DNA from 4 places in the Nonomuraea sp. NPDC002799 genome. Region 4 is predicted to be linked to each of the others. Evidence: riboswitches for the same ligand, from Rfam matches in the RefSeq annotation. Region 4 holds a riboswitch; each other region holds the start of a gene.
What was found. A riboswitch is a leader RNA that binds a small molecule or an ion and turns the genes downstream of it on or off. The one in region 4 is predicted to bind cyclic di-AMP.

Region 1 (6,957 bases), on a different contig from region 4:
CACGACGTTCTCGCGATCGGGCCCGGCGATGACGACGGGACCGACGGCGGGCCGGACGAGCAGGCGGAGGGCGGGCCGGAACTGCCCAAGCGAGGACAGGAGACGTACCAGCGCCCGCCGCACGATCCGAGGGCGGCCGGTCTGCCGTACGGCCCGGCCACGACGGGCGATCCGACCGATCTGGCGCTGCTGATGCGGCTGAAGAAAGCGCTCGAGGAGCTGTCGTGAGGTTCCTCTCACTCAGGAGGAGGCCACCGGTGGAGCTACGACAAGAGGTTCTGGAGGAGATGGCGCTCCTGCGCGAGCGCACGCCCGACGTGAACGGCAGCGTCGCCTGCACCGTGGACGGCCTCCAGATCGCCTGCGACCTCCCCGCCGGCCACGGCGAGCAGGTGGCGGCACTGTCGGCCGCGCTGCTGGCGATGAGCAGGCGGATGCTGATCATGAGCGGTCACGGCACCTTCGAAGAGACGCTCATCTCGGGCACCGCCGGCTTCGTGGCCTTCTACGCCGCCGGCCCCACCATCGTCCTCACAGTCCTGGCAGGCCCCGGCGCGAACGTCGGGCTCCTGCGGCTGGAGGGCAGGAAGACGGCTGCCGGAGTGGCCGCCGTCGCAGCACGCAAGCACTGAACCATCGCACGCAGAAAGGGAGGAAACATGGCGAGCATGGACGTCTCTCTCAAGGAGATGATGGGCGTCGACGGCGCCATCGGAGCGGCGATCGTCGATTACGGCAGCGGCATGGCGCTGGGCACTCTGGGCGGCTCCAAGGACCTGGACCTCCAGGTCGCCGCCGCGGGCAACACCGAAGTGGTCAAGTCCAAACTGCGCACGATGGACTCGCTGGGTCTCAAGGACGCCATCGAGGACATCCTGATCACGCTGAGCGGGCAGTACCACATCATCCGCCCGCTGACCGGGCGTGGCGGCAAGGGGCTGTTCCTCTACCTGGCGCTCGATCGCGGGCGCGCCAACCTGGCGTTGGCCCGCCACCAGCTCCGGAGCATCGAGGAGAAGCTGGAGGTCTGACCACCGGCTCAAGGTGGCCCGCGCGCCCAGCGCGGGCCACGCCGGGGCGCCCGATCAGGGGCGCCCGGTCAGGAGCGCCCGGTCAGGAGCGCCCGGTCAGGCCCGTGTCCGCCCGGCCACGGGCCCTATGAGAGATGCCAGGTCAGCCGGAGGTCAGTTTGGTGATCTCGGCCGCGATGCCGGGCCAGAGCGGCCTGGGCAGGTCGTGCCCCATCCCCGGATAGGTCACCAGCCGCGCCCCGGGAACGGCCGCTGCCGTGGCCCGGCCGCCCTCGACCGGGACGAGCTGGTCGCCCTCGCCGTGCAGCACCAGCGTGGGCACCCGGACCCCGGCCAGCAGCTCCGTACGGTCGCCCGAGGCCATGATGGCCGCGAGCTGCCTGGCGGTGCCTGCGGGGTCGAAGCACCGGTCGAAGGCCAGCCCGGCCAGCCTGGTCACCCGGTCGCGATCCAGCTCGTAGCCGGGCGAGCCGATGACCGACCACGTCTCCAGCGCCTGCGCCAGGATGGCTTCGCGACCGGCGGCGGGCCTGGCCATCAGGACGGCGGTGGCGGCCGCGCTCGGCGGGGCGGCCGCGGGGCCGGGCGTGGACATGATCGAGGTGAGGCTGAGCACACGTTCCGGATGGCGGATGGCCAGCGTCTGGGCGATCATCCCGCCCATCGAGGCGCCGACCAGGTGCGCGGCGGGCCAGCCGAGGGCGTGCATGAGCCCGGCGGCGTCGTCGGCCAGGTCGTCCAGCAGGTACGCCGAAGGCGCTCCCGCGGCGGGCACGCCGGCGTCGTGGAAGTGGGTGGACAGGCCCGTGTCGCGGTTGTCGAACCGTACGACGTGGTGTCCCTGCTCGGCCAGGAGCTCGCAGAACTCTTCGTCCCAGTGGATGAGCTGCGCGCCGAGCCCCATGATCAGGAGCAGGGGACGCCCTTGCGGCGAGCCGAAGCTCTCGTAGGCGATGTCGATGCCGTTGGCGGCTACGCGGGTGGTCACGGACACCAGAATGACATTCTGGTGTTGCGCCGTAAAGTCAGCGCTTGATGAGCGTGCGGATGCGCTCGCTCCCGAGCACGGCGCCGCCACCGGCCAGAGCCAGCGCGCCGACCAGCAGGGTGTTGCCCACGGTGCCCGGCGCCTTGGCCTCGGTGGCCTCGGTCGCGGGGGCCTCGACGGCCTGGCCGCCGCCCTGGGCCGCCTCCTCGTCGTCCTGGACCTTCGGCGGCGTGGCCGGGTTGGTGTCCCGCTCGGCCCAGGCGCCGGTCGAGAACGCGACCGGGTGGTTCTTCTTGCCGACGCCGGCGCCCCACTTGGTGATGACGTAGTCGATGTCGATGTGGCCCTGGCCGCCGACGCCGTCGACGCCGAGCGTGCTGGAGTTGAACCTGCCGCCGGTGAGGTCGGCGAAGGTCTTGGCGTCGAGGTCGAGCATGACGCCACGACTGGAGGGCTCGCCGGGGCCGCGGTCGCCGACGAAGAACGGCATCTTCTTGCCCTTGTAGACGACGTAGCCCTCGGTGAGCAGCGGCCAGCTCGGGCTGGCGATCATGCCCTTCTGCATGGGCTTGCCGCTGGCGGGCAGGCCGGTGTCGCCGGCGCGGCCGGAGGAGTCGTCCCAGAAGTAGGAGGCGGTGGTCGAGCCCTTGAGCAGGATCTTCTCGTCAGTGCCGGAATCGGCGTGAGCGGGGGCGCCGGCAATGGTCAGCGCGCCGATGGCGGAGGCGCCGATCAGAGCGAGGGAACGCAGGCCAGAACGAGCAGACATGAAGATACACGGTCCTTCGCGAGGGGACGGGGAACACGCTCGGGGGAACGAGCACAGCCGGGCAGAGCGCCTGACGGAGGGTGGCCGCGCGGAGCGTGGAAAAGCCGGGGGAAGGGGGGCCGCTCAGCAGGCGGCCGGCACCGCCCGCTCTGGGGGTTCGACGCGGTTTCGCATGTATGAGGTCCTCTCCATCACGCCTACCGGGTTAGCTGACGGGTTCGGGCGTGGAGATGCCCTACCGACGCATGGTCGGATTCACCCCGAAGACTTGGGTCCCCGGTTCCCGATGATCGGAATTCGGCGCCAGCCGGCTGGTCCCTCCTGGGTGAGGGCCACACCACCAGCTGGTGTGATGGCGACCACTGTAATCACGCATTCCGGACAAACGCAAACTATTCGTCATGAATCGGGCGAAGATCTACCTCTCTCGGCAAAGAGAAAGGGAGACACGGCATGCCGTGCCTCCCTTGAATTCCAGCTTTCAGCCGCCGCTCTTGCGCCTGAACGATCTTTTACTCGCCGCTGGACCGTGCGCCCCGTGGATCTTCGATGTGTCGACGCCCTTGCCCTCCGCGCCCGCGCTCGCGTTCTGGTCACGCTTGCGGTCAAGTGCCTCGCGGAACTTGCGCTTCATCTCGTCCTCGGGAGTTTCGCTGGTTTCCGGCTCCGGTGTTTCCGCCATGAGGACCTCCGTCGTGTTGGGACCTTTACAGCTTCGCATGGAGCCGCTTATGACGCGAAACCGGCCGGTACCTTGGCCTGTGGCGTGGCGGGCGCGTCCAGCCGTCTGGCGGGCATCGCCAGCAGCGCGACCAGAGCGACCAGCGCGCCCACGACGCCCAGCGACGGGATGACCGCGGCGGCCGCGGCGGCGTGCGCGGCGGCCAGGCCGTGCGCCGGCGCGTCGGCGGCGACCGTCGCGGAATAGAGCGTGCCGCCCACGGCCAGCGCCACGGAGCCGCCGATCTGACGGAAGAAGGTCAGATTCGCCGAAGCGGTGCCGATGTACTGCGGCGCCACGGACTGCTGCGCGGCCACGGTCAGCCCCGAGAGCATCGGCCCCACCCCCAGCCCCAGCGGCAACATCCACAACGCCAGCGCCACAGGGCCGGTCCGCTGGGTCAGGCCCAGGCAGAGCAGCGCGCCGGCGACCATCAGGAACGGGGAGACGAGCAGCCACGGCTTGTACACCTTCGTCCTGGACATCAGGACGCCCATGAGCACGCTGCCCGCCGCCATGGCCAGCGTCATCGGGTAGATCCGCAGCCCCGACTCGGTGGCGCTGACGCCCAGGGACTCCTGGAAGTAGCGCGGCAGGAACACGACGCCGGCGAACATGCAGAAGGCCGAGGCGAACGACGTCAGGCTGACCAGCGTGTACGTACGGTTCCCGAACAGGTGCATCGGCATGATCGGGCCGGCCGCCCGCCGCTCCACCACCACGAACACGGCCAGCAGCACCAGCGCCCCCAGGATCGGCCCGGCCACGACCGCGTCGGTCCAGGAGTTGCCGTCAAGGCCCTTCTCCGTCAGCCCCACGAGCAGCGCGCTGATGGCCACGGTGAAGACGGCGATGCCCGCGTAGTCGGGACGGCCGCCGCCGCCGGCGCCCGGCCGGTTCGGCAGGCGCAGGACGACGATCGCGATCAGCACCAGGCCGAGGGGCACGTTGACGAAGAAGGCCCACCGCCAGCTCGCCTGGTCGGTGAAGAGCCCGCCGAGGAACGGCCCCGCCAGGTAGGTCAGCCCCATCACGCCGCCGAGCGCGCCCTGCACGCGGGAGCCGTTCGCCCCGGGCGGGAACATCTCCATCACCAGCGCGATCGACAACGGCAGCAACGCGCCCGCGCCCAGGCCCTGCACGGCGCGGAAGGCGATGAGCTGCGGCATGTCCTGCGCGACCCCGCACAACGCCGAGCCCGCCACGAACACCACCATGCCGATCAGCAACAACGGCTTCCTGCCGTGCTGGTCGGACAGCCTGCCGTAGAGCGGCACGGTCACCGTGGAGGTCAGCAGGTAGGCGGTCACCACCCACGTGTACAACGAGGCGCCGCCCAGCTCGCCCGTGATGCGCGGCAGCGCCGTGCCGACGATCGTCTGATCGAGCATCGCCAGGAACATCCCGCCGAGCACGGCGATCAGGACGATGCCCTTGCCCTGAGTTTGAGTGTCAGTATTCACATGTGAAGAGTGATAGGTAAGCTCTTACATGTCAAGTCTTCGATATGCTGACGGGCATGTCCCTACGGATCGCACTGCTCGGGCTGCTGTCGGGTTCCGGCCCGGCCAGCGGCTATGACCTGGCCAAGAAGTTCGAGCACTCGCTCAACCACGTCTGGCAGGCCGGGCACACGCAGATCTATCCGGAGCTGGTGAAGATGGCCGCCGAGGGGCTGGTCTCGGCCGAGGCCGAGGGCGCGCGGGGGCGCAAGATCTACACGATCACGCCCGGCGGCACGGAGGAGCTGCGCGCGTGGCTGATCGAGCACGCGCCTTCGACGACCATCCGGAACGAGGCCGCGCTGCAGGCGTACCTGCTGCCGCTGCTCGGCCGGGACGAGGGGATCGCGATGGTCGAGCGGATCAGGGCGGGCTTCGCGTCCCGGCTGGCCGTGCTGGAGTGCACCACGACCGGCGAGCTCGGCCGGCACGCGCTCCAGCTCGGCCTGCGGCAGGCCCGCACCGGCATCGAGTGGGCCGACGAGACGCTGGCCGACCTCAGGAGCGGCTGACCCTTCCGGACGGCCAGGAGCCCGGACACGGGTCCGGCCCGGAGCCGTCCATGAGACGAGGGCGCCGGGCCGGAAGGTGCCGCCGCACGCGCGGCGGAAAGGATGCGGGCACGCCGTTGGGCCCGCACGTACCAGGTGACGCCGCACGCGCGGCGGGAGAACGAGGCGGGCACGCCGTTGTGCCCGCCTCGGTGAGCGTTAGCGGCGGCGGGCGTGCCAGTTGAGGTAGGCGACGGAGAGCAGGTAGGAGCCGTACTGCGGCTCGACGGCGCGGGCCTCGTAGATCGAGCGGGAGTGGGTGAACACGGCGTCGTCCCACTGTGCGACCGCCATCCAGCGGGGCGCCTGGAGATACTGACCGGGCGTGACGGCGCCGCCGGTGCCGTCCACGCGCACGTAGGCCGACGGGAGGCCGTCGGCGCCGGTCGGGGCGATCAGGTTCTTGCTGTACGTGCGCGCGAACCTGGCCATGTCCCGGCCGGTGAAGGCGAGCTTGTTCCGGAAGGCCGCCGCGGCGAACTCGACGTCGATCGCGCCGTGGCTGAGGTCCTCGATGCTGCGGACCGGGGTGCTGGACGGGGTGTACTCCGAGACGCCGTCGGCCTTGGCGAAGCCCTGGGCCGCCTTGCCGAACGCGGGCCAGTACGTCCACACGTAGGCGTCGTCGGCGTCCACCGTGAGCTCGCGGGTGAGCATGCGGGCCATCCGCCGGGTCCGGTCCCGGTAGAACGGGTCGCCCGTGGCCGCGGCCAGCTCGGCGTAGGTCTGGCCGAGGGCCAGCCCCTGGTTGCTGGGCTGCTCGGTGCCGTCGTAGCCGAGCGGGGTCCCCTTGTTCCAGACGAAGTAGCCGTACCCGTCGTCGGTCTGCCGCCACTCGTCGTCGTGCACGGCCGCCGCGTCCCGCGCCGCCTTGAGGTACTCGATCGCCTTGTGCCGGTACTTCGCCACGGCCGCCAGGCGCGGGTCGCGCAGGACGATCTTGGCGAACGACGCCATCGGGTAGGTGATCATGCCGGTGTGCACGGTGAAGACGACCGGCAGCGAGACGAGCGGCGTCGCCCCGAGCGCGGGCACCGCGCCGCCGGACGGCGCGGGCCGCAGGTCCTTGGCCGTCACCTTCGTCGGGGTCGGGAAGGCGTCGAGGATCCGGCGCACCGCGTAGTCCGCCGCCGACGGGTCCAGCGACAGGTCGGGGAAGGTGGCGACCAGGTTGGTCTTGTTGTTCCTGACCTCCAAGGTGAAGCGGTCCTCGGAGGTGCCCGCCGTGACGGTGGCGACCGCGTCGTTGGCGTAGGTGAGCGAGCTGCGTACCTCCAGCAGCGGCGTGCCGTCCGCGGCCTTCAGCGTGGCGGTCCCGACGGTGTAGGGCGCCATCGCCCGCCAGGCCGGCTGCGAGCGGCCGCGATAGTCCGTCACTCCGCGCGCCGAGTCGCG
Region 2 (6,957 bases), on a different contig from region 4:
AGCAGCAGGGCATCAAGATCGGCACAGCCGTCGACGTCACCGCCCTGCGTGACGAGGCCGACTACCGCAAGACGCTCAACCGCGAGTTCAGCCACGTCACCGCCGAGAACGCGATGAAGTGGGAGTCCGTCGAGCCCGAACGCGGCGTCTTCACCTGGGCCGGCGCCGACGCCGTGGTCGAGAACGCCCGCCGCAACCGCCAGGCGGTGCGCGGCCACACCCTCGTCTGGCACAACCAGCTCCCCGCCTGGCTGACGGCCGGGCTCGCCGACGGCACGATCAGCGACGCCGAGCTCAGGACGATCCTGCGCGACCACATCACCACGGAGGTACGCCGCTACAAGGGCAAGGTCAGAGCCTGGGACGTGGTCAACGAGGTCGTGGAGGACGACGGCACGATGCGGCAGACCGTCTGGCTCACCCGCCTCGGCCCCGGCTACATCGCCGACGCCTTCCGCTGGGCGCACCGCGCGGACCCGCACGCGAAGTTGTTCATCAACGACTACAACCTCGAATGGAGCACCCCCAAGATCGAGACCACCCTGGCGCTGGTCAAGGAGCTCAAGGCGCAGGGGGTGCCGATCCATGGCGCCGGCTTCCAGGGCCACCTCGGGATCCAGTACGACTACCCCGGCGACTGGGCGAACGTCATGAGCCGCTTCGCCGGCCTCGGCCTGGAGATCGCGGTCACGGAGCTGGACGTGCGCATGGTGTTGCCCGTGACCCCCGAGAAGCTGGCCACCCAGGCGGAATACTACGGCCGGGCACTCAAGGACTGCCTCAGCGTGCCGGCCTGCAAGGAGCTCACCGTCTGGGGCTACACCGACCGGCACTCGTGGGTGCCCGGCTGGTTCGACGGCGAGGGCTCCGCGTGCCTGTTCGACGAGAGCCTGACGCCCAAGCCGGCCTACCGCGCCCTCCTGGCCGTACGGAGATAGCGCCCGGAACCCTGCGCTCGTGTCACGTCCACATCGCGGCCACCCGGGCCGCGATCGTGACGCCCTGGGCGTAGCCGGCCTCGGCGCTGGGTGTGCGCACTTCGGGGGCGAGCGGATCGGCGCCGAACGCGGCCAGCGAGGCCGCGTCGGGCTCGATCACCTCGACCACGCCGTCCAGCTTCGCCCAGGCCGGCTCGCCCAGGTCGGCCATCGGCGCCAGCACCAGCACCCGGTCGAATCCGGCCGCGAGATCGGCGTTCGTGCTCGACCGGATCCCGCCGTCCATGTAACGGGCCTCGCCGATGCGCACGCACGGCCACACGCCGGGCACCGCGCAACTGGCCGCCACCGCGTCCACCAGCCCCACACCGGACCCCGGCCCGAACAGCCGGGGCTCCCCGGTGACCGCGTCCACCGCCACGACGACCACGTCGCGCTCGGGCCACTCGTGGACGGGCAGCCGCCCCTCGATCACCGCGCGCCGGGTGGCCTCGCTGACCGTGTCGGCGGCCAGCGCCAGTGCCCCGACCGCGCGCCGTTGCTCCTCCGGATCGGGCGTGCTCTCGTAGATCGCCTGGAACCCGGCCAGGAGCTCATCCACCCGCACCCCGGCGGGCAGCTCGGGCGTCTGCAGCGCGGGGTCGTTCTGCCGCTTGAGCAGGTCGGAAAGCGGCACGCCGCTGGTGATCTGGGCGGCCACCGTGGAGCCCGCCGACGTGCCGACGATCCGGCCGGCCGTCGTGACGTCCACACCGTGGTCGGCGAGCGCGGCCAGCACGCCCGTCGCCCACGCGATCCCGGCGACCCCGCCGCCACCCAGCACCAGTGCGCGCTTGATTTCGCTCATGTCCGTCAGAACACGCCCGCCCGCGCTTTCCTTCCTACGCCGAACGAGCTCGTCCCGCCCAGCCCGCAGCACCCGCCTTGCCAGGCCCCGCTCCGCGCGCCGTGCTCATCCGCCGCTTCGCAGCACCCCGCGCAGGACGTCCGCGAACTCCTTGGTCTGGCCGATGAAGCCGCCGTGGTCGCCCGGGAACTCCACCGGCGCCGTTTCGAGCAGGCCGGCCAGCGCGATGGACGTCCGGTAGGTGACCAGGTTCCCCGAGTCGGCGCGTCCGCCAGCGCCTCGGCCAGGGGCGCGAAGTCCGCCGCGGCCCTGGGCGCGCCCGTCATGAGCAGCAGCGGGCCCGTGCCGCGCACCTCGTAGCGCAGGCGCGCTCCTGGCACGTCGAGGGTGTGAGTGGTGGTCATGACCGGGAGCCCTTCCGCCAGTCGCCGGTCCGCGCGGTCGCGGTGGCACAGGTAGGACTCCGGCCGGGCCCAGAACTCATCGCTCGTGCGAACGAGCGCGCAGGTCCTCCTGCCGGTCCTGCCGACGGGCGGCTTCGGCGCCCGCTACCCGGAGGGCATGCTGCCCACCTGGCAGTGACACCGCCAGGGTCGCCGTGCTCTGTCACGGCCGGGGCGCAATGCTGATGCCGAGCATGCGCGCGCCGGTCTCCGTGCGCGGGCGGTGCGTGCTGCCCGGCTCGAACACCACGTAACTGCCCGGTCCGAGCCGGTGCCCCCGGTCGATGAACTCCCCGGACACCACGTAGTAGCGCTCCTCGCCGTCGTGCACGTCCACCTCGGGCCACTCGGCGCCGGGCGCGAAGTCGTACATCCAGCCCCTGGCCCACTCGGTGGCCGGCAGTCGCCGCCGGATGATGCCGGGCACCACCTCGACCGGCTCCACTTCGTCCACGTTCAGAACCTGCATGCCGTCATGTTCTTGCGTCATGCCCCCATCCTGGCCGGAGGGGAACGTCGCCCCCAGTGTCAGGATTGACGCGTTGAGGTATTTTCCTGCCATGGCTCTTCACCGCGTCGCGGCCCTGGTCCTCCCGCCGCAGTCCACCTTCGAGCTGGCGTGCGCGGCCGAGGTCTTCGGCATCCACCGCCCAGGGCTGCCGGTCCGCTACGACTTCACGGTCTGCGCCGAGCGCCCGGGACCCGTGGCGACGCTGGCGGGCTACGACATGGCGGTGCGGGCGGGCCTGGCGGCGGTCCGGCACGCCGACACGGTGGTGGTCCCCGGCTGGCAGGGCCGCGACGGGACGGCTCCGCCCGCCGTGCTCGACGCGCTGCGGCAGGCCCACCGGCGCGGGGCTCGCGTCGTCGCCATCTGTACGGGCGCGTTCCTGCTGGCCGAGGCCGGCCTCCTCGACGGCCGCCGGGCGACCACCCACTGGCGGATGGCCGCCGAGCTGGCCGCCCGCTTCCCCGCGGTCGAGGTCGAACCCGACACCCTGTACGTCGACCTGGGCGACGTCGCCACCAGCGCCGGCACCGCCGCCGGCATCGATCTCTGCCTGCACCTGGTCCGCGCCGACCACGGCGCCGCCCACGCCGCCCAGCTCGCCAGGCACATGGTCATGCCCCCGCACCGCGAGGGCGGCCAGCTCCAGTACGCCGCGCCGCCCGCGCCCGGCCATCCGCCCGGTTCCCTCGCCCCGATCCTCGACTGGGCCGGGGAGCGCCTGCACGAGCCCCTGACCGTGGACGACCTCGCCGCGCGGGCGCAGGTGTCCGCGCGCACGCTCGCCCGCCGATTCTCCGTACAGCTCGGCATGGGCCCTGGGCAGTGGCTGCTCGTCCAGCGCGTCACGGCCGCCCGAGCCCTGCTGGAGGAGACCGACCTGCCGGTCGAGACCATCGCGGTCCGGGTCGGCCTGTCCTCCGCCACCAACCTGCGCAGGCGTTTCCACACCCTGCTGCGCACCACCCCGGCCGCCTACCGCCGCTCGTTCAGCTCACCCATGAGCCGGCCCGGCGGCCCGTTCACCCGGTGAGCAGTCTCCGGCGCAGCTCCAGGGTCAGCTCCTCGTCCAGCCCGAGCCGTTCCGTGACGTACCCCTGCACGGATCCGTGCGCGGCCGTCAGGTCCGCCAGGAAGAGCCGCATGATCTCGGCGGGCGCGCGCCCGTATCCGGGCCACCCCGGCTCGCGACCCGGATGCGCGGCCCGCCAGTCGGCGAGCAGCCGGTCGGTGGCCAGCTCGGTCAGGGCGAAGTCACGGACGACGTCGTCCTCGGCGACCCCCAGCAGGGACAGCACGAGGGCGGCCACCAGCCCGGTGCGATCCTTGCCCGAGGCGCAGTGGAACACCAGCGGCTCCTCCGCCGCGGCGATCACCTCCAGGGCCTGCCGCAGCTCTCCGACCCCGTCGAGCGCGACCTCGGCGTACCGGTCGGCCAGGAATCGCCACGGGGCCACGGCCGGATCGATCTCCGCCTGGTCGTAGGGGCGGTGCTCGATGCTGAGGTTGTGATAGACGAGCCCGTCGTGCTGGGGCACCCGCCCTCTGGCCTCGATCTCCCAGGGATAACGCAGGTCGATCACCGTACGCACGCCCAGAGCCCGGAACCGGTCCCAGTCTCCGTCCGCCAGCTTGGCCAGCGAGTCGGACCGGAACAGCCGGCCCCACCGCACCGTGCGGCCGTCAACCCCCGGATAGCCGCCCAGATCCCGGAAGTTGTGCAGCCGGTCGAACGCGATATGTCTTGTCACGCGATCACCCTAAGGGCACCGCGCACAACAAGAAGACCCTGGTCACTGTTTCCAGTGACCAGGGTCTTCGAGCGAGCTATGAGGTTGTGTCCGGTGTGCGTGTCGCCTCTCGGCGAAAGGCTCAACGCGGCTCCAGCCGAACGGTAGTCCGCGAAGGCAATAGGTGAGGCCCGGGGACACTGAGCACACCGGCCACGTAGTACACAACCAGCACCGGGCGGGTATTGTTCCCCGCCCATACTGTTTGCCGGGGCCAGCTGGCCGCGATCAGGCGGCGTAGTGCGGGTAACCGTAGCCGACGACCTGCGAGGTGGGACGGACCCGCTCCTCGACCTTGCCGTGGCCGGTGTTGCCCTCGATCGTCGAGATCGTGCCGTCATGGTTGTCCTTGACGACGAAGCCGACGTGGTTGATCGAGCTCAGGTCCTTGCTGCCGCTCCAGGAGAAGAAGACCACGGCGCCGGGCTTGGCCTCGGTGCCCCAGCGGTCGTTGGCGGCGAACCACTTGGCGTGGGCGACGGTGTAGGCGTCCCAGCCGACCTGCGAGCGGGCGCCGCTCTGCTCGCCGACCCAGGACACGAACATCGAGCACCAGGCGGCGTTCAGGTAGTCCTGCTTGTTGCCGCCGTCACGCTGGACGGTCTCGGCGGCGCGGGCGGAGTCCGAGTACCACTTCTGGAACTTGGTGCCGCCACCGCTGGCGTTCTCGGACGTGCCGACCTGGGACTTGGCCAGGGCCAGGACCTGCGGGGCGGTGACGTTGACCTTCGCCTCGGTGGCGCCCGCGCCCTGCTTCTGGGCGGTCTGCGCGGCAGCGGTGCCGTGCGTGGCGGTCGTGTCGGCGTTCACTGCCACGTGCGCGCCGAGCGCGGAGGCGGCGAGGACGGTGCCGAGGGCGATCTTGGTGAGGTTCTTGCGGGCAGGGGTGAGAAGGTTCGTAGCCATCTGGCGGTACTCCTTGCTTCCATGCCGCTTGCCGGGTTAGCTGTCGGGTTCGGGCGTGGAAGCTGCCCTACGGCACTTTTGACGTGCCGATTCACCCCGAGTGAGACATGGGTCCCCGGTTCCGCGCGCAGGCGGATTCAGCGGTACAGGCGATTTGCCTGCGATCCAGGTGATCGGTGTTGCGTCCGAAATTCGGACGATCACGACGGAGACCAGATGAAGACCGGCTCATGACCACGGTCTTGGCCCCGTTCGTGTGTACAACACAGCCCCTACTTGAGCAATTCCCGGGTAACAGGATCCTCTTGTGGGGCCCGGCCAGACCTGCGATCCGTCAAGGACTGCCCTGGCCGTTGCGCCGGACTCGACATACGTTCCGGCGTCACTCTGTACAACACACCCCTTCACCGGGTCATTCCCACGTAATGGAATCCCCTCTTGATGCCCTGCCAGGCCCCGGAAGCGTCAAGGAGCTACCTGCGAACGGTCCCTTCGGCCCCGGCCGGCGGGCACCGCAAAAGGCGGGTGCGGGACCGGTTTTCGGTCCCGCACCCGCTTTCGTGTGCGGTCGTTCAGAACGACCCGTGCCGCCTTGGTCAGGGGCTGACGGCGCAGGTGTCCCTGTTGAGTGAGAACCGGGTCGGCAGGGACGAGTCGCCCGTGTGGCTGGCGAGGTAGCCCATGGTGACGCTGCGGCCAGGGGCGATGGAGCCGTTGTGGGCGGCGTTGACCGCGGTGACGATGTCACCGCCCTGGACGAGGTCGGTGTTCCAGTCCGAGATGATGCTCTGGCCCCGGGCGACGGAGAACTTCAGGGTCCAGCCGTTGATCGGCGTGCTCCCGGTGTTGGTGATGGTGAGGTCAACGGTCATGCCGCCGCCCCAGATCTGTCGCTTGTGCCCGATGTGGCAGGTCGGCTTGGCGCGGGCGAACGAGACGCGGTGGAGGCCGCCGGGAAGGTCGTTGACGACGTACAACTCGCCCTTCGGGGTGGCGCCGAACGCGGTGACCTGGGTGGGCATCTCGCCGATCTCGGCCGTGCGGTAGCCGCCCGCGCCGTCCGCACGCACCGCCCACGCGGTGGAGGAGCAGTAGTCGGTGGCGATGTAGGTGCCGCCGACCAGGTCGGCGAACTCCGTGCCGTGATACACCTGTCCGCCGATGACCGCGCAGCCACCGGTGTACGGGGAGTAGGTGAAGATCGGCTTGGTGTACGCGGCGTCGGAGCGGCACTGGGTCTCGTCGAACACCTCCAGCCCCTCGTAGCAGGACCAGCCGAGGTTCGCGCCGGCCTGCCGTCCGGGCTTGATGTGGTTGATCTCCTCCCACCGGCCCTGGCCGACGTCGGCGATCCACATCGAACCGTCCGCGTGGTCGATGGAGAAGCGCCAGGGGTTGCGCCCGCCGTACATCCAGATCTCCTCGCGGGCGCCCGCGACACCGACGAACGGGTTGTCCTTGGGCACGCAGTAGGCCAGAGTCCCGCATTTCCGGCTCACGTCGACGCGCAGGATCTTGCCCAGCA
Region 3 (6,957 bases), on a different contig from region 4:
AGGCGTGCATGTCGTCGACGAGTTCCTGGCTGGGCAGCACCCCCGCCTCGGTCTCCGCGTTGCCCTTGCCCACGATCATGAACTTCATCGGTGTCGCCTTCCTGTCGTCCCGAACCGGCCGTACGACCGATCCCGGCAACGCGTCGAACGCCGGCGTCGCGGATCGACACGGCCCGCGAAACAATCCTCGTCCGGCGAAGAGCCGGGCGGCGACGCCGCCCAGAACGTACTGGAGTCCGGTCTCCGGCGGCCACCCCCCGGTCCGCCGGCGCTGTACCTGTCACAACCGGCTGGTTTCCTCGTCTTATGGGTGTGCCGGATTCTGGTGCCGAGAGACATTGACCGGACATTCAGCGGTCATTTGCCCGGAAGGCCATCCTTCGCGGACGCCGTCCCTCTTTAGGCGCGCGTCATGGAATTCGTTGTCGACAACCCGAGATGACGCTGGAGACTGTTGCCGGGACACCGGACGAGCGGGTGATCCGGCACTAGGCGCTGAACGACGAGGCCGGTCGCCTCTGGGCCACCGCGTGTGGCGAGCTCACCCGCCGGCGCCCAGGAGCGTTTAACCGGGACACATTCGACCTGAATCTGCGCACGGGGCGAAGCAACACCCGGACGATGTCTTCTGGGCATGCTTTCACCGGAAAGAGACGGTGGAACCGGAAGCGGAGCAGGCCGGCTTCATTCACGAACACCTTTTGGGTCACCACTGGGTAATGGGCGGTGTGCCCGGTTCGTGCTGCCGCCAGGCCCCGGCGAGGCGGGTGGGGACGGCGATGCCGCGCAGGGTTGTGATCTTGCCGTCGCTCATTCAAGATCCGAAGCCATCATCGCGAATTGTTACGAGCTATTGACGCTAAGTAATCAGTCCGAGAGGATGGGCTGCCAGATGATCAACGAGAGAGGCTGACCATGTCCAGGCGCATCAAGAAGCTCGCGGCTCTTCTCGGGGCCTCTGTCGTCCCCCTGCTCGCTGCCACTCCAGCCAGTGCCGAAGTCCACACACAGTGCGGCACGTATATCTGCGTCATGACCGCGCACCACAACCGGTTCGTCCAGGACATCACCGTCAGGACCAGGGACGGCCTCCCCGGGACGCTCCGCGCCTACTGGGGCAATTTCCACTCCCCGAAGGTGAACGCCGCGTCTCATCGGTGGGCGGTGGGCTACGAGCAGGCGCAGGCGAAGCTGGTCTGTGGCGGTCTTGAGCGCGACGGCCGATCGATCGAAGACGGGATCTGCGTCACGATCTGATCCGCCCGGCGTCCCTCTTCGTACAGTCCCGAGAGTGCCAGGCCGGCGGCACCTCGGTGATCTTCCAGCAGGTCGGCGACGCCGCCCCCGCCCGCCACTGAGCGATCACGTCCGGGCCCCGTGGCCCGTTGCCGCTCTGGGGTCGCTTACGGTATTGATCACGCATGTCGTTGATAAGGGTGATCCGGGCGTTCCTTGATGCGCTCGACAAGACCTCGCGGATGCGGCTGGGGAGGTCCTGGGACGACCCAGCGCTGGAACAGGTCTTGCCGCAGGTGAAAGCCGGACGGCTGGAGTCCGGGCTGGACCTGATCGGCCAAGCGCGCGGCGACAACGAACGGCGAGCGCTTCGCGTCGAACAGCTGGCGATCGCCGCCGCCTCACATACGGAGGCGTTGGCTCGGCTGGCCGGGGACAACGCCGACGGGCTGCTCTGGCTTGGCGCCGCGCGCATTCAGCAGGCATGGGCGATTCGCGGCGGGTTTTCCGCCGCGTACGTGGGCGAGGACCGCTTCGTCCGTTTCCTGCAGGTGCTGTCGAGCGCGGCCGGCCCGCTGCAGCAGGCCGCCGAGGAGTTGCCGGACGATCCCGTGCCGTGGGACCGGCTGCAGTGGCACGGGATCGGCATGCAAGCAGGCAGGCAGGAGCTCGACCGTATCTGGACGGAGCTGACCGCTCGCGATTCCCAGTTGTACCTCGGACATTACGGCCGAGCTCAGGCACTGTGCGCGAAATGGTACGGCTCTGACGAACAACTGCTCGCCTTCGCCCGAAAGGTGACGGCGTCCGCGCGTCCGGGCGACCCGGTGACCGCCATGGTGCCGCTGGCTCACTTCGAGATCGTGTGGAGTGAGATCAACGGCACTGAGCAACCTGCTCAGGGCCTCCTGGAGGCCTACTTCGGCAGCTCCGACGTGGCGGACTCGCTGATCGAGGCGGCCGGCAAATGGCGTGACGGCAGCCGGCCACATCCGCGCGCCTTGGACGCCATGCACTTGTTCGGCGCCGCGTTCTACTTCGGCGGGCACCTGACCCGCGCGCAGCGCATGCTGGCGGACGCGGGCAGGCGCATGCCGGAGATCTTGCCGTGGTCGGCTGCGTCTCCCCTGCCAGGGCGCCGCTACGCCCGCGTGCGCCGGGACCTGGGGCTTTCGTAGGCGTGCGCCGCGGTCCTGCTGGTGGCGAGCATGGCCGGGCCCGCCCGCCGTTGGTGATCCGGACAGTCCGTAGAAATCTACAATGTAAAGGCGGCGTGCGGGAACGACGGCCACCATGTCGTGCGTGCTGAGCGGGATGGTGTGCAGGCCGGGCGCGGGCAGGGTGACCACGCCCACCTCGGCGGCCCCGGCGCGCAACCAGGCGCGGATGTCGTCGTCGACGCCTTCGAACAGGCGAACCCGGACCTGCGGGTAGCGGTCGGTGAAGGCGCGCAGCAGCCGGGCGACGAGCGTCCCGGTGGCGCTGGGCAGGCTGGCCAGGCGCAGCTCCCCGGTGACCTGTCCGGCGGCGGAGGCGACGTCGGCGCGGATGAGGTCGAAGTGCCGCAACGTCTCGCGGGTGCGGTCGAGCGCCCGGCGGCCGGCCTCGGTGAGGGCGATGCCGTCTCGGTGACGCACGAACAGGGGCGCGCCGAGCTCGCGTTCGAGGGTGGCGATGGCCCGGCTGACGGCGGGCTGCGACATGCCGAGGTGCTCGGCGGCGGCGGTGAAGCCGCCGTGCCCGGCGACCGCGACGAGCACTCTGAGCTGCGCCAATGTCATGCCGACATACCCTAACTGGTATTTGACCACGCCATGATCAGCACCCGATCGTTATGCCATGGGCAAGCGAATGACGATCGAGGTAGACGGCCGGCAGGCCGGCTTTCTGACGGCGGGGGAGCGGGGCCCGGTGGTCCTGCTGCTGCACGGCACCTACTGGAGCCGGGTCTGGCAGCCGGTGCTCGGCGACCTGGCGGCGGCCGGTCTGCGTCCCGTCGCGGTCGACCTGCCGGGGCTGGGGCGTTCGGCAGGGGAGCTCACGGCGGCGACCGCGACCGTGCCCGCGCTGGCGGAGTGGGTGGGGCGGTTCGCCGCCGCGTACGCGTCCGTCTCCGGGGCCGGCGAACCGCTGGCGGTGGCCGGGCACGACATCGGCGGCGCCGTCGCCCAGCACCTGCTGGCCGGCGGTTTCGTGGGCCGGCTGGCGCTGGTGAACTCGGTCCTGTACGACTCCTGGCCGGTGCCCGGCGTGGCCCGCTTCCGCGACCCGGCCGTGGTGGCCGCCACGACCGTGGCGGAGCTGCTGGCCGCCCGGCGCACGGCGGTGACGACCGCCCTGGGCCGCCCGGCCTCGGAGGCGGAGCTGGCCGGCTATCTCGACCCGTGGAACGACCCGCGGGTCTGCCGGTCGTGGATGGCGCTGGCGGGCGCGGCCGACAGCCGCTACACCCTCGACCTCGTGCCCGCGCTCAAGGCCGATGAGAGGCCGAAACTGCTGGTGTGGGGCGAGGACGACACCTTCCAGGAGGTACGGCACGCCGAACGGTTCGCCGCCGAGATGCCGAACACCAGACTCGTCCGCATCCCGCGGGCCGGTCACATCCCGATGGAGAACGACCCCGCCGCCGTCGCCCGCGCACTGGCCGGCTTCTTCCTGGAACGGTGACCCCGGTGCCGGGTGAACGCGGAAGAGCGCGCGTCCCGGGTGGGACGCGCGCTCTTTCTACCGAAGTGCGATCAGGCGCGGTAGTCGGGGTAGCCGTAGCCGACGACCTGGCCCTTCGGCCGGACCCGCTCTTCGACGGCGCCGTTGCCGGTGTTACCCTCGATGGTGGAGATGGTGCCGTTCTCGTTGTCCTTCACGACGAACCCGACGTGCTGGATGTCGTCGATGTCCTTGCTGCCGCTCCAGGAGAAGAAGACGACGGCGCCGGGCTTGGCGTCGGTGCCGAAGCGGTGGTTGGCCTTGAACCACTTGGCGTGGGCGACGGTGTAGGCGTCCCAGCCGACCTGCGGGCGGGCACCGGTCTGCTCGCCGACCCAGGACACGAACATCGAGCACCAGGCGGCGTTCAGGTAGGCGGCGCGGTTGCCGCCGTCACGGGCGATGGTCTCGGCGGCGCGCTTCGAGCCGGCGTACCACTCCTGGAACTTGGTGCCGCCGCCGTTGGCGTTCTCCGAGGTGCCGACCTGAGATCTGGCGAAGTCGAGAACCTGCGCGGCGGTGACGTTGACCGTGGTCTCGTCCTTGGCGGCCTTGCGGGCGGCCAGGGCGGTGTCCGGGTGCCTCGCGGCGGTGGCCGCGGCGGCTCCGGTGGCGGCGTCGGCGCTGGCCGTGGCGGTGTGGGCTCCGAACGCGGAGGCGGCGATGGTGGCGCCGAGGAGGGCGCGGGCGATGGTGGTCTTCGGGGCAGAGAGGATACGGTGTTTGGCCATCGAGGGGGTTACTCCTTGCTTCCATGCCGCTTACCGGGTTAGCTGACGGGTTCGGGCGTGGAAGCTGCCCTACGGCACCGAAGTGCCGATTCACCCCAAAGGACATGGGTCCCCGGTTCCGCCCAGGGGCGGATTCAGCGGTCACAGGACGTTCCTGTGATGTGTCATGCGATGGTTGGACATTTCCGGACAAACCGGACGTATGCCACGAGATGCCTCATAAGGTAATACATGCGGCAAGAGGATTACAAGTGGATAAAGCTTCCGCTAGGCAAGTTGCCCGCGAGCGTCGGCCAGAAGCCCCATCATGGCAAGGGATTCGTCAAGGGGCATGATCGAACTTTCGGTCCTGCCCTCGGCCGTGGCCGCGCGGACCTCGCGGAGCTCCCCGGCGTATCCGTTGTCCGCCGGATCGAGCACGAGCTCTTCCGGCTCCATGGAGGGCCCGGTGAGGAGAATCCGCTGCGGGGCCCAGAACGGCGCCTGGATCTCCGCCCGCATCTGGGTGCCCACGACACGGGCGTCGTTCGGGTAAGTCGCGAGCAAAGAGGTCTCCACCAGGGCCTTCCTGCCACCCGGATAGAGCAGCACGCCGCCCGCCTCCGCGTCCACCCCGTTGGGCGCCAGTGACCCGGTGATCCGCAGGTCGTCGGGCATGCCAAGGAGGAGCTGAGCCAGGCCGAACGGGTAGATCCCCAGGTCGAGCAGGGCGCCGCCGCCCAGTTCCGGCGCCCACAGCCGGTGCGCGGGATCGTAGGGCAGGGTGAAGCCGAAGGAGGCCTGCACCGAGCGGAGCTCGCCGAAGCGCGGATCGGCCGCCACCCGCTGGATGAGCGGGTTGAACCGCATCCACATGGCCTCCATCAGGAACACGCCCGCCTCCCGCGCCAGGCGTACCATCTTCTCGGCGTCGGCCAGGGTCGCGGCCAGCGGCTTCTCGCACAACACCGCCTTGCCCGCGGCGATGGCGGCCTCGGCGACCGCCAGGTGCTGGGCGTGCGGCGTGGCCACGTAGATCGCGTCCACTGCCGGGTCGGCGCACAGCCGCTCATAGGAGTCGTAGGCCGACTCCGCGCCCAGCGTCGCGGCCAGGTCGCGCGCCCGGCCCAGGTCCCTGGAGCCGACGGCGCCGACACGCATCCCCGGCTCCGCCACGATGGCCGCGCCCACGGTCCGAGCGATGCCGCCTGTCGCCGCTATTCCCCACGTAAATTCTCGCACGCGGGAGATCGTAGACGTTTTCCGGCCATAGCGGTCAGAACGGGTCCATATCTGGTGAGGCTTTGGGGCCCAGGTCAGGTCATGTTGAAGGTGGCCGGGTCGGGCCCGAGGCGTTCACCCTTGTTCATCGCGCCGATGGCGGCCATGTCCTCGGGGTTGAGGACGAAGTCGAAGACGTCGATGTTCTCGGCGATCCGCGACGGGGTCACGGACTTGGGAATGACCACGTTGCCGAGCTGGATGTGCCAGCGGAGCACGATCTGCGCGGGTGTCTTGCCGTGTTTGCCCGACAACACCGCCAGCGCCGGATCGCCGAGCAGACCCTTGCCCTGGCCGAGCGGGCTCCACGCCTCCGTCAGGATGCCGTTGGCGTCGTGGAAGTTCCGCAGCTCCCGCTGCTGGAAGTAGGGGTGCAGCTCGATCTGGTTGATGGACGGGGTGATGTCGGCCTCGTCCATCAGCCGGGTCAGGGCCTGGACGGTGAAGTTCGAGGTGCCGATGGCCTTGGCCCGCCCGTCACGGTAGATCTTCTCCATCGCCCGCCACGCCTGCACGTACTTGTCCTGCTGCGGCACCGGCCAGTGGATGAGGAAGAGATCGACGTAATCGAGGCCCAGCCTGGCCAGGCTCTCGTCGAAGGCCTCACCGGCGCGGCCGTGGTCGCCGTTCCACAACTTGGTGGTGACGAACACCTCCTCGCGCGGCAGCCCGCCACCGCGCACGGCGCGCCCGACCCCCTCCTCGTTGTCGTAGGCGGCGGCCGTGTCGACGTGCCGGTAGCCCTTCTCGAAGGCCGTGCGCACGGCCTGCTCGGCCTCGTCGCCGGGAACCTGCCAGACGCCGAACCCGAGCTGCGGGATGTGCACGCCGTCGCTGTTGAGCATGAGCGAATTCATACCCTCCATTGTTCACACACCGTTTCTGAGCGCTTAAGTCGGCGGGGCTAGCTTGAAGCGGACATGAACGGGCCATCACCTGGCTGGGAGGGCAACGAGTGGTCGGACAGGCGTCGGCCTGGGTGGAGTCCCCGCTCCAGATGCTGTGCGCCGTCGAGGCTCATCAT
Region 4 (6,957 bases):
AGCCGCTTCGTACTTCTCCACGACGGTGGAGGCGATACGGCCTCGCTCGCTGACCGGCATGCCGTGGGCCTTGGCCCACTGCCGGATCTCCGAGCTCTTCTCGCGGCTCATCGCACGGTTGCCGCCGCGACCACGACGGCGCGCGGACACCGCACCCGCCCTGCGTGCGTGCTGCACGAAAGGCGTGAGCGCGTCCCGCAGCTTCTTCGCGTTAAGGTCGCTGAGGTCAATCTCATAGGAGGAGCCGTCAATAGCGAAGCTGACCGTCTCATTGGCCTCGCCCCCATCGAGGTCATCGATGAGAATCTCCTGGATCTGCTTGGCCATCTACGCAATCCTTTCCCGGAGCATTGTTTCATTCGCCTGCCCAAACATATACCCGGAAAGGCGCTGAGACAATTCAGCGTGCGGGGATTCGCCTGACTGGTCGATCAGTTCTGCGGCTCGACCGGATCCTCGCGGTTTCGACGGCCCCCCACGGCCTCGGATCGGACCAACTTCACTACGCCAAAGATGAAGGCGCCGGCCACCACCACGGGGGGGATGAGCGCTGACAATACGTCTGTTACGGCTTCCATTCGTCCTCGCCTCCACGGCTGACGGGGTTTCGGGGGCGCTTTTCGCAGAACCAGCGCGACCGGGGGAGCGGAGCACAGCGCCCCTCATGGAGGTGCAAGGCCACAACCACCCGCACCCGACCATAGCGGCACACACATGCCCTGCGTGTCACAGGGGCCCCAACATCCGGCAACCCGGACGCCCCATAGCCTAATGCCAGTCTCTCCAGACTCCTTACCGGATCAAGGGAAAATTTCGCGAAAAGACATCCATGCAGGTGCGGATGGCTCAACGAAGATCTTTTACCACACGCGTTCCGGCGAGCCTGTCATGCGGCCCCCGCTCCAGCGGCTTGTCCATCAGGATGAGCAGGCCGACGCCGAACAGCAACATTCCGGCTAGCAGATTGACCACCGGAATGCCCATCAGCATGATCGGGCCGGGATAGACCAGGGCCCGTTTCAGCAGCGCCCGCGGCCGCACGTCCCCCGGCGCCAGGCGAATCCTCATGATCGCTTTGCCGAACGTCCGGCCCTGCCGGGAATGCGCCCACCAGTCATAGGCCGCATAAGCCAGCCCGGCCGCCAGCCAGGCGAACACGCCCGGCAAGCGCCCGTCGAACGCCCCCAGCATCCCGACAGTCCGGAAGACGCCCCACAGGGCGATGAACAGAATGTAATAGAAGACGCCGAAGACGAGCCCCTCAATCAGGCGGGCGGCCAGCCGTTCCCACCATTCCGCGGGCAACGTGCCCGTCCGCGGCGGCGTCCCGGCCATAACCTGCACCTCACATCTTCGGCGGACCCAATCGGGAGCACGGATCCTCCCATTTTGGTACGACCCCCGCACACAAAAACAGAGGCCGGCGGGAAGCCGACCCCTGTTTCGCGGTGACGCAGACTACTTGATCTTGACCACCACGGTGCCCGCGAACTTGTCCGCGAACGTCTGCTGCAGCGGCTTGTCCCAGAGCTGGGAAGCGCCGTTGACGCCCACTGCCGCGTACGCCAGCAGTGTGCTGAGGAAGCCGAACGGGAGGGCGTTGAGCACCCAGCCGCCCCAGGTCACCCCGGCGCGCTTGAGTGCCAGGTCGGTCGGCAGGCCCTTGGGAGGCATGCCCTGCCCGACCGGGACCACCTTGATGCCCATGACCATCTTGCCGACGGTCTGGCCGTTCATCTTCAGCAGGAAGAAGTCGTAGGCCACCCAGAGGATCGTCACGATGATGGACGTGATCACGCCCACCACCAGCGTCGAGAACAGACCGCTGCTGCTGCCGTCCAGCGAGTTGTAGCTGGCCACGAAGATCGCCACCATGATGATGCCGATGACGAGGTTCACGATGAAGAGGATGACTCCATCGATGAGCCTAGCCACCAGCCGCTGCCACCACTCCGCCAGCGGAGCCGGCGCGCCGGGCGGCTGCACGCCGACCGGCTTGCCGTAAGGCTGCCCGTAGCCGGGCTGACCGTAGGCCTGCTGCGGCTGCCCGTACGCCTGACCGTACTGCTGCTGGTCGCCGTACTGCTGCTGGCCGTAGCCGGGCTGGGCGTAACCGGGCTGGGACTGCTGCTGCTGCCCGTAACCCGGCTGCTGACCGTAGCCCTGCTGCTGCCCGTAGTCGGGCTGGGACTGCGGCTGCTGACCGTACTGCTGGCCGGAGGCCGGCTGCTGGCCGTAGCCCTGCTGGCCCGACTGCGGCTGCTGACCGTAGCCCGGCTGCTGCCCGTACTGCTGCTGCTGGCCGTAGTCAGGCTGCGCCTGCTGCTGGCCGTAGTCAGGCTGCTGCTGCTGACCGTACTGCTGCCCGGAGGCCGGCTGCTGGCCGTAGCCCTGCTGGCCCTGGTTGTACTGCTGCTGCTGACCGTAGTCCGGCTGGGACTGCGGCTGCTGGCCGTACTGCTGGCCATAGTCGGGCTGGGCCTGCTGTTGCTGCCCGTAGCCCTGCTGCTGGCCATATTGGGGCTGCTGCCCGTACTGGGGCTGCTGCTGGCCGTAGCCCTGCTGGGGCTGCTGGCCATAGCCCTGCTGAGGCTGCTGCCCGTACTGCTGCTGCTGGCCGTAGCCCTGCTGCTGGCCGTACTGGGGCTGCTGCCCGTAGGCGTCGTCCGTTCGGTAGCCGACCACAGTCACATCGGGGTCGGGCTCGCCGGGATGGCGGCCCGCGTTCTGCTGCCCGTATTGGGGTGTGCCAGGTGCAGAATTCTCGCCGGATTCGTCCTGTGGATACGGCGGCTGTCCGGTGCTCACCGTGTCACCTCGCTTCGAGTGCGCATGTGGCACGTGTCAGGACACATGCCTGTGCTGCCCAACGTATCGACATAGGTATCAACAATCACCTTTCCAGATGGTCAAGGTCTGCGTCACCCGATGTCAGATGGAGCAGCATGCGGGTGTTGCCCAGGGTGTTCGGCTTGACGTGCTCCAGGTCGAGGAACTCCGCCACACCCTCGTCGTACGAGGCCAGAAGTTCGGCGTAGACCTCGGGGGACACCGGGGTGCCCTGGATGGGCCGGAACCCGTGCCTCGCGAAGAAGTCGACCTCAAAAGTCAGACAGAATACACGCCGCAGACCCAGATCTTTCGCCTGCTGTATCAGAGCCGAGACGATCCGGTGGCCGACGCCCATGCCCCGGCTCTCGGGGTCCACGGCCACGGTACGGACCTCGGCGAGATCCTCCCACAACACGTGGAGCGCGCCGCAGCCGACCACCTGCCCGCCCAGATCGGCCACCCAGAACTCCTGTACGTCCTCGTACAGCGTCACCGTCGCTTTCTCGAGAAGCCGCGGGCCCGCGCCCGCATAGGTGTCGACCAGCCGCCTGACCGCCCGCACATCGGGCGTGCGGGCACGCCTGACCACCACCGCGGTCTCCGGCACTATCGATTCGGCCACCTGCTCCATGGCACTCCAGGGTACAGATGTCATTACGGCTCAGCCCTAACTCCCATCTCTCGGCCCATCCTGTTACATCTCGTCGCCAGACGAGCACAGGACCCGCACCTGGCCCAGACCTCCGGCGGAACCGCCGACAAAGAGGACATAAAGCCCCTTCCGCACAGGTGATCACGAGATCACCTTGTGACCCTTCAGTTGTGAAACCTCTACAGATCCGGCAGTTCTGGTTGAGCACGAACCCGGAGTGCATTAGTGTCCAGCGACGATGTTCCCCGCGTGTCGCGCGAGGAACACGCCCAATTCCCGCAAGGGAAGCCGGGGAACCGCCGGTGGCGCAGCCAGCGCCGCCATTGGGGTGAATCCGAGTCTCTCGGTAGGGCTGCTCCGGCCCGAACCCGTCAGCTAACCCGGTAGGCGTTCGACGAGAGGAGCTGGTTGGTGAAGCGCACGCTCAGCGGCGAGGGCAGGTCCGCGGGCAGGCATGCCCGCCCTCCGGAACGCGCGCGGCGGTCGCACCGCCTCGGTGTGGTGAGTATCACCATCGCCACGCTGCTGTTCGCCATCCCTTTCGCCCCGGCGTCCGCGGATCCGAAGCCCTCGCTGAAGGATCTCGCCAACCAGGTCGAGAAGATGCACACCGAGATCGAGACGCTGAGCGAGCAGTACAACGGCCAGCGGGAGAAGCTCAAGACCGCCAAGAAGTCCTCAGAGGCCGCACAGAAGACGCTGACGGCCAGCGAGGCCGATCTCGCCACCAAGCGTGCCAAAGCCGTCCTCCTCGCGCAGGACGCCTACATGTCGGGCGGCCTGGACCGGGCTCTGGCGTTCGCCACGACCGACGACCCCGCGCGTTTCCTCGACCGCGCCGCGACGACGTACGCGATCGAGCAGCAGCAGGGCGAGGAGGTCAACCAGGTCACCAAGGCCATGGACGCCGCCACCCGCGCCCGCGCCGGAGCCAAGGCGCGCATCGACGAGGTCCAGGGGCTCGTCACCGAACTCGAGTCCAAGCGCGACAAGATCACCAAGCTGGTCACCAAGGTCGAGAGCAACCTGTTCAGACGGGCCATCGGCGAGGCCGGCCAGCCGGGCACCCGGGCCGTCCGGGTCAACCTGCCGATCATCGGCACCGGCAAGGCCGCGCAGGCCGCGAGGTGGGCCCTCACCCAGCAGCTCAAGCCGTACGTCTGGGGCGCCGAAGGCCCGAGCTCCTTCGACTGCTCGGGCCTGGTGATGGCCGCCTACCAGCGAGTGGGCATCTCACTGCCGCACTACACCGGCGACCAGTGGACCGCGGGCCGGCACATCTCGCGCGCGGAGATGCGGCCGGGCGACCTGGTGTTCTTCTACGGCGACCTGCACCACGTCGGCATCTACATCGGTGGCGGCATGATGGTGCACGCTCCTCAGACGGGTGACGTCGTCCGCATCGCGTCCCTGGACAGGCGGCCGTTCGCCGGCGCCGTGCGCATCGCCGACTGACGGCCACCGGCACCAGGCAGGGGCCATGCGAGCCGCCGGCCCTGAGTGAGCCGGCCCCGGATGAGCCGGCCCCGAAAGGCCGGCCTTGGATGGGCCGGCGCTCTAGATGAGCTGGCGGCGCGCCGCCCACGCCACGGCCTCGATGGCGGTGGCGACACCGATACGGTCACAGATGCCCCGTAAGCGCCGGCGTACCGTGCGGCCGCTGATATCCAGACGTCTGCCCACCCGATCGACCGTCACTCCCTTGGCCAGCTCCGCCAGCAACGCCAAATCCGCATGGCTCAGATCAACGCCTTCAGTGAGCACATCCATCGGGAGCCCTCCCCCCCAACAGCAAGACCTGGACCTCTCCGCCGGGCCAAAGCCGCTCCTCGCAGACGGTAAACGCATCGTGGAAAGGTCGTCAAGCATGACAATCTGCGCCCTTGACGAGGGCTATTGACATGATCCCTTATATATGACGTACTCGCCATATGCCCGGACACCCAAGCCTGCGATGAACGATCTCAACGGTGCTCCTCCCGCGCCGGAACCGCCGCCAATGAGCGCCACCGACGTTCTGGGTTTCGATCCGTTCAATCCGCATTTTCTGCGTGATCCTTACGCCCGCTACCGCGAGATGAGCGCGCGCGGCCCCATCTTCCCTACGCGCGGCGGGCTCCTCGCCGTCACCACCCACGAACTGTGTACGGCGGTGCTCCGCGACCCCCGCTTCGGCCATGGAACGGTCCCAATAGCCGACAGAAGCGCTGGTCAACCGGTGGAATCGTTCCTCTTCATGGACCCGCCCGACCACACCAGGCTGCGTGCCCTGGTCAGCAGGGCCTTCACCCCGCGCATGCTCGAACGCCTCCGCCCGCGCATCGAGGCGATCACCGCCGAGCTGATCGGCTCGCTGCCGGAGGAGGCCGACCTCATTTCCGGTTTCGCCTATCCGCTGCCGGTCATGGTCATCACGGAGTTGCTCGGCGTGCCGCCTGAGGACTATGAACGTTTCCGCGGGTGGAGCGAGACGCTCGCTCGCAGCCTTGACCCGATGCTTACAGATGACCTCGTATCGGAAACCGAGCGGGCCAGAAGTGAGTTTCGCGCCTACTTCCGGGAGCTCCTGGTGCTCCGGCGCGCGCGGCCAGGAACGGACCTCCTGAGCGCGCTGGCGCTCGTCGAGGAGCTGACCGAGGCCGAGCTGCTGGCGACCTGCGTGCTGCTGCTCGTGGCGGGGCACGAGACGACCGTCAACCTGATCGGCAACGGGGTGCTCAACCTCGTCCGGCACGGGGTGTGGCGACAGGCCGCGTTACGGCCGCGGCAGGTCGTGGAGGAGGTGCTGCGCTTCGATCCGCCGGTGCAGCTCACCTCCAGGGTGGCGCTGGCGGACACGGAGCTGGGGGGCGTGGCGGTGCCCAAGGGGTCGGCCGTGCTCGTGCTGATAGGCGCGGCCAATCGCGACCCGGCGGTCTTCGACGATCCCGATCGTTTCGACGTGACCCGGGATCCCGGGCGGCATGTCGCCTTCGGGCTCGGTGTGCACTTCTGCCTGGGTGCCACGCTGGCCCGGATGGAAGGGGAGATCGCGCTGTCCGCGCTCGCCGCGGCGGCTCCGGAGTTGTCGTTCGCCGATGGGGCGGAGCCGGCGTACAAGGGGAACGTCGTGCTGCGCGGACTGGCCGAGCTGCCCGTGCGGCTCAAGCCCTGACGGGCCGGGCCCGCAGGGGGCCCGGCCGCGAGCTCAGTTGGTGGGCTTGACCAGCGGGAACAGGATGGTCTCCCGGATGTTCTTGCCGGTGAAGGCCATGATCATCCGGTCGATCCCGGCGCCCATGCCGCCCGTGGGCGGCATGGCGTACTCCAGCGACTGCAGGAAGTCCTCGTCGAGCTGCATGGCCTCCAGGTCGCCGCCGGCCGCCAGCAGCGACTGCTCCACCAGCCGGCGCCGCTGCTCGATCGGGTCGTTCAGCTCCGAGTAGCCCGTGCCGAGCTCGGTGCCGAAGCCGATCAGGTCCCACTTCTCCGTC

Region 1: linked by a shared signal. The riboswitch ahead of ACWD0F_RS21875 (hypothetical protein) and the one ahead of ACWD0F_RS04130 (NlpC/P60 family protein) in region 4 are both predicted to bind cyclic di-AMP.
Region 2: linked by a shared signal. The riboswitch ahead of ACWD0F_RS23765 (CHAP domain-containing protein) and the one ahead of ACWD0F_RS04130 (NlpC/P60 family protein) in region 4 are both predicted to bind cyclic di-AMP.
Region 3: linked by a shared signal. The riboswitch ahead of ACWD0F_RS15860 (CHAP domain-containing protein) and the one ahead of ACWD0F_RS04130 (NlpC/P60 family protein) in region 4 are both predicted to bind cyclic di-AMP.

What each region holds. Positions count from the first base shown of each region.
Region 1 covers NZ_JBSFVA010000011.1:191,659-198,615, forward strand. Annotated here, with positions in the region: gene ACWD0F_RS21855 (hypothetical protein) at 1-228, shown strand, start outside; gene ACWD0F_RS21860 (roadblock/LC7 domain-containing protein) at 258-632, shown strand; gene ACWD0F_RS21865 (hypothetical protein) at 660-1,031, shown strand; gene ACWD0F_RS21870 (alpha/beta fold hydrolase) at 1,174-2,019, opposite strand; gene ACWD0F_RS21875 (hypothetical protein) at 2,057-2,788, opposite strand; cyclic di-AMP (ydaO/yuaA leader) riboswitch at 2,968-3,101, opposite strand; gene ACWD0F_RS21880 (DUF5302 domain-containing protein) at 3,270-3,470, opposite strand; gene ACWD0F_RS21885 (MDR family MFS transporter) at 3,518-4,972, opposite strand; gene ACWD0F_RS21890 (PadR family transcriptional regulator) at 5,029-5,523, shown strand; gene ACWD0F_RS21895 (hypothetical protein) at 5,722-6,957, opposite strand, start outside.
Region 2 covers NZ_JBSFVA010000013.1:40,658-47,614, reverse strand. Annotated here, with positions in the region: gene ACWD0F_RS23790 (endo-1,4-beta-xylanase) at 1-938, shown strand, start outside; gene ACWD0F_RS23785 (patatin-like phospholipase family protein) at 961-1,785, opposite strand; gene ACWD0F_RS23780 (cupin domain-containing protein) at 2,392-2,718, opposite strand; gene ACWD0F_RS23775 (helix-turn-helix domain-containing protein) at 2,789-3,769, shown strand; gene ACWD0F_RS23770 (tyrosine-protein phosphatase) at 3,759-4,487, opposite strand; gene ACWD0F_RS23765 (CHAP domain-containing protein) at 4,755-5,432, opposite strand; cyclic di-AMP (ydaO/yuaA leader) riboswitch at 5,443-5,585, opposite strand; gene ACWD0F_RS23760 (PQQ-dependent sugar dehydrogenase) at 6,029-6,957, opposite strand, start outside.
Region 3 covers NZ_JBSFVA010000007.1:93,792-100,748, reverse strand. Annotated here, with positions in the region: gene ACWD0F_RS15885 (YciI family protein) at 1-88, opposite strand, end outside; gene ACWD0F_RS15880 (hypothetical protein) at 1,033-1,257, shown strand; gene ACWD0F_RS15875 (hypothetical protein) at 1,437-2,414, shown strand; partial or broken gene ACWD0F_RS15870 (LysR family transcriptional regulator) at 2,568-3,017, opposite strand; gene ACWD0F_RS15865 (alpha/beta fold hydrolase) at 3,076-3,903, shown strand; gene ACWD0F_RS15860 (CHAP domain-containing protein) at 3,975-4,673, opposite strand; cyclic di-AMP (ydaO/yuaA leader) riboswitch at 4,686-4,823, opposite strand; gene ACWD0F_RS15855 (Gfo/Idh/MocA family protein) at 4,941-5,894, opposite strand; gene ACWD0F_RS15850 (aldo/keto reductase) at 5,969-6,790, opposite strand; gene ACWD0F_RS15845 (hypothetical protein) at 6,889-6,957, shown strand, end outside.
Region 4 covers NZ_JBSFVA010000002.1:48,282-55,238, reverse strand. Annotated here, with positions in the region: gene ACWD0F_RS04150 (histone-like nucleoid-structuring protein Lsr2) at 1-327, opposite strand, end outside; gene ACWD0F_RS04145 (RDD family protein) at 847-1,335, opposite strand; gene ACWD0F_RS04140 (RDD family protein) at 1,459-2,808, opposite strand; gene ACWD0F_RS04135 (amino-acid N-acetyltransferase) at 2,894-3,463, opposite strand; cyclic di-AMP (ydaO/yuaA leader) riboswitch at 3,741-3,890, shown strand; gene ACWD0F_RS04130 (NlpC/P60 family protein) at 3,986-4,939, shown strand; gene ACWD0F_RS04125 (LuxR C-terminal-related transcriptional regulator) at 5,042-5,254, opposite strand; gene ACWD0F_RS04120 (cytochrome P450) at 5,703-6,638, shown strand; gene lysX (bifunctional lysylphosphatidylglycerol synthetase/lysine--tRNA ligase LysX) at 6,672-6,957, opposite strand, start outside.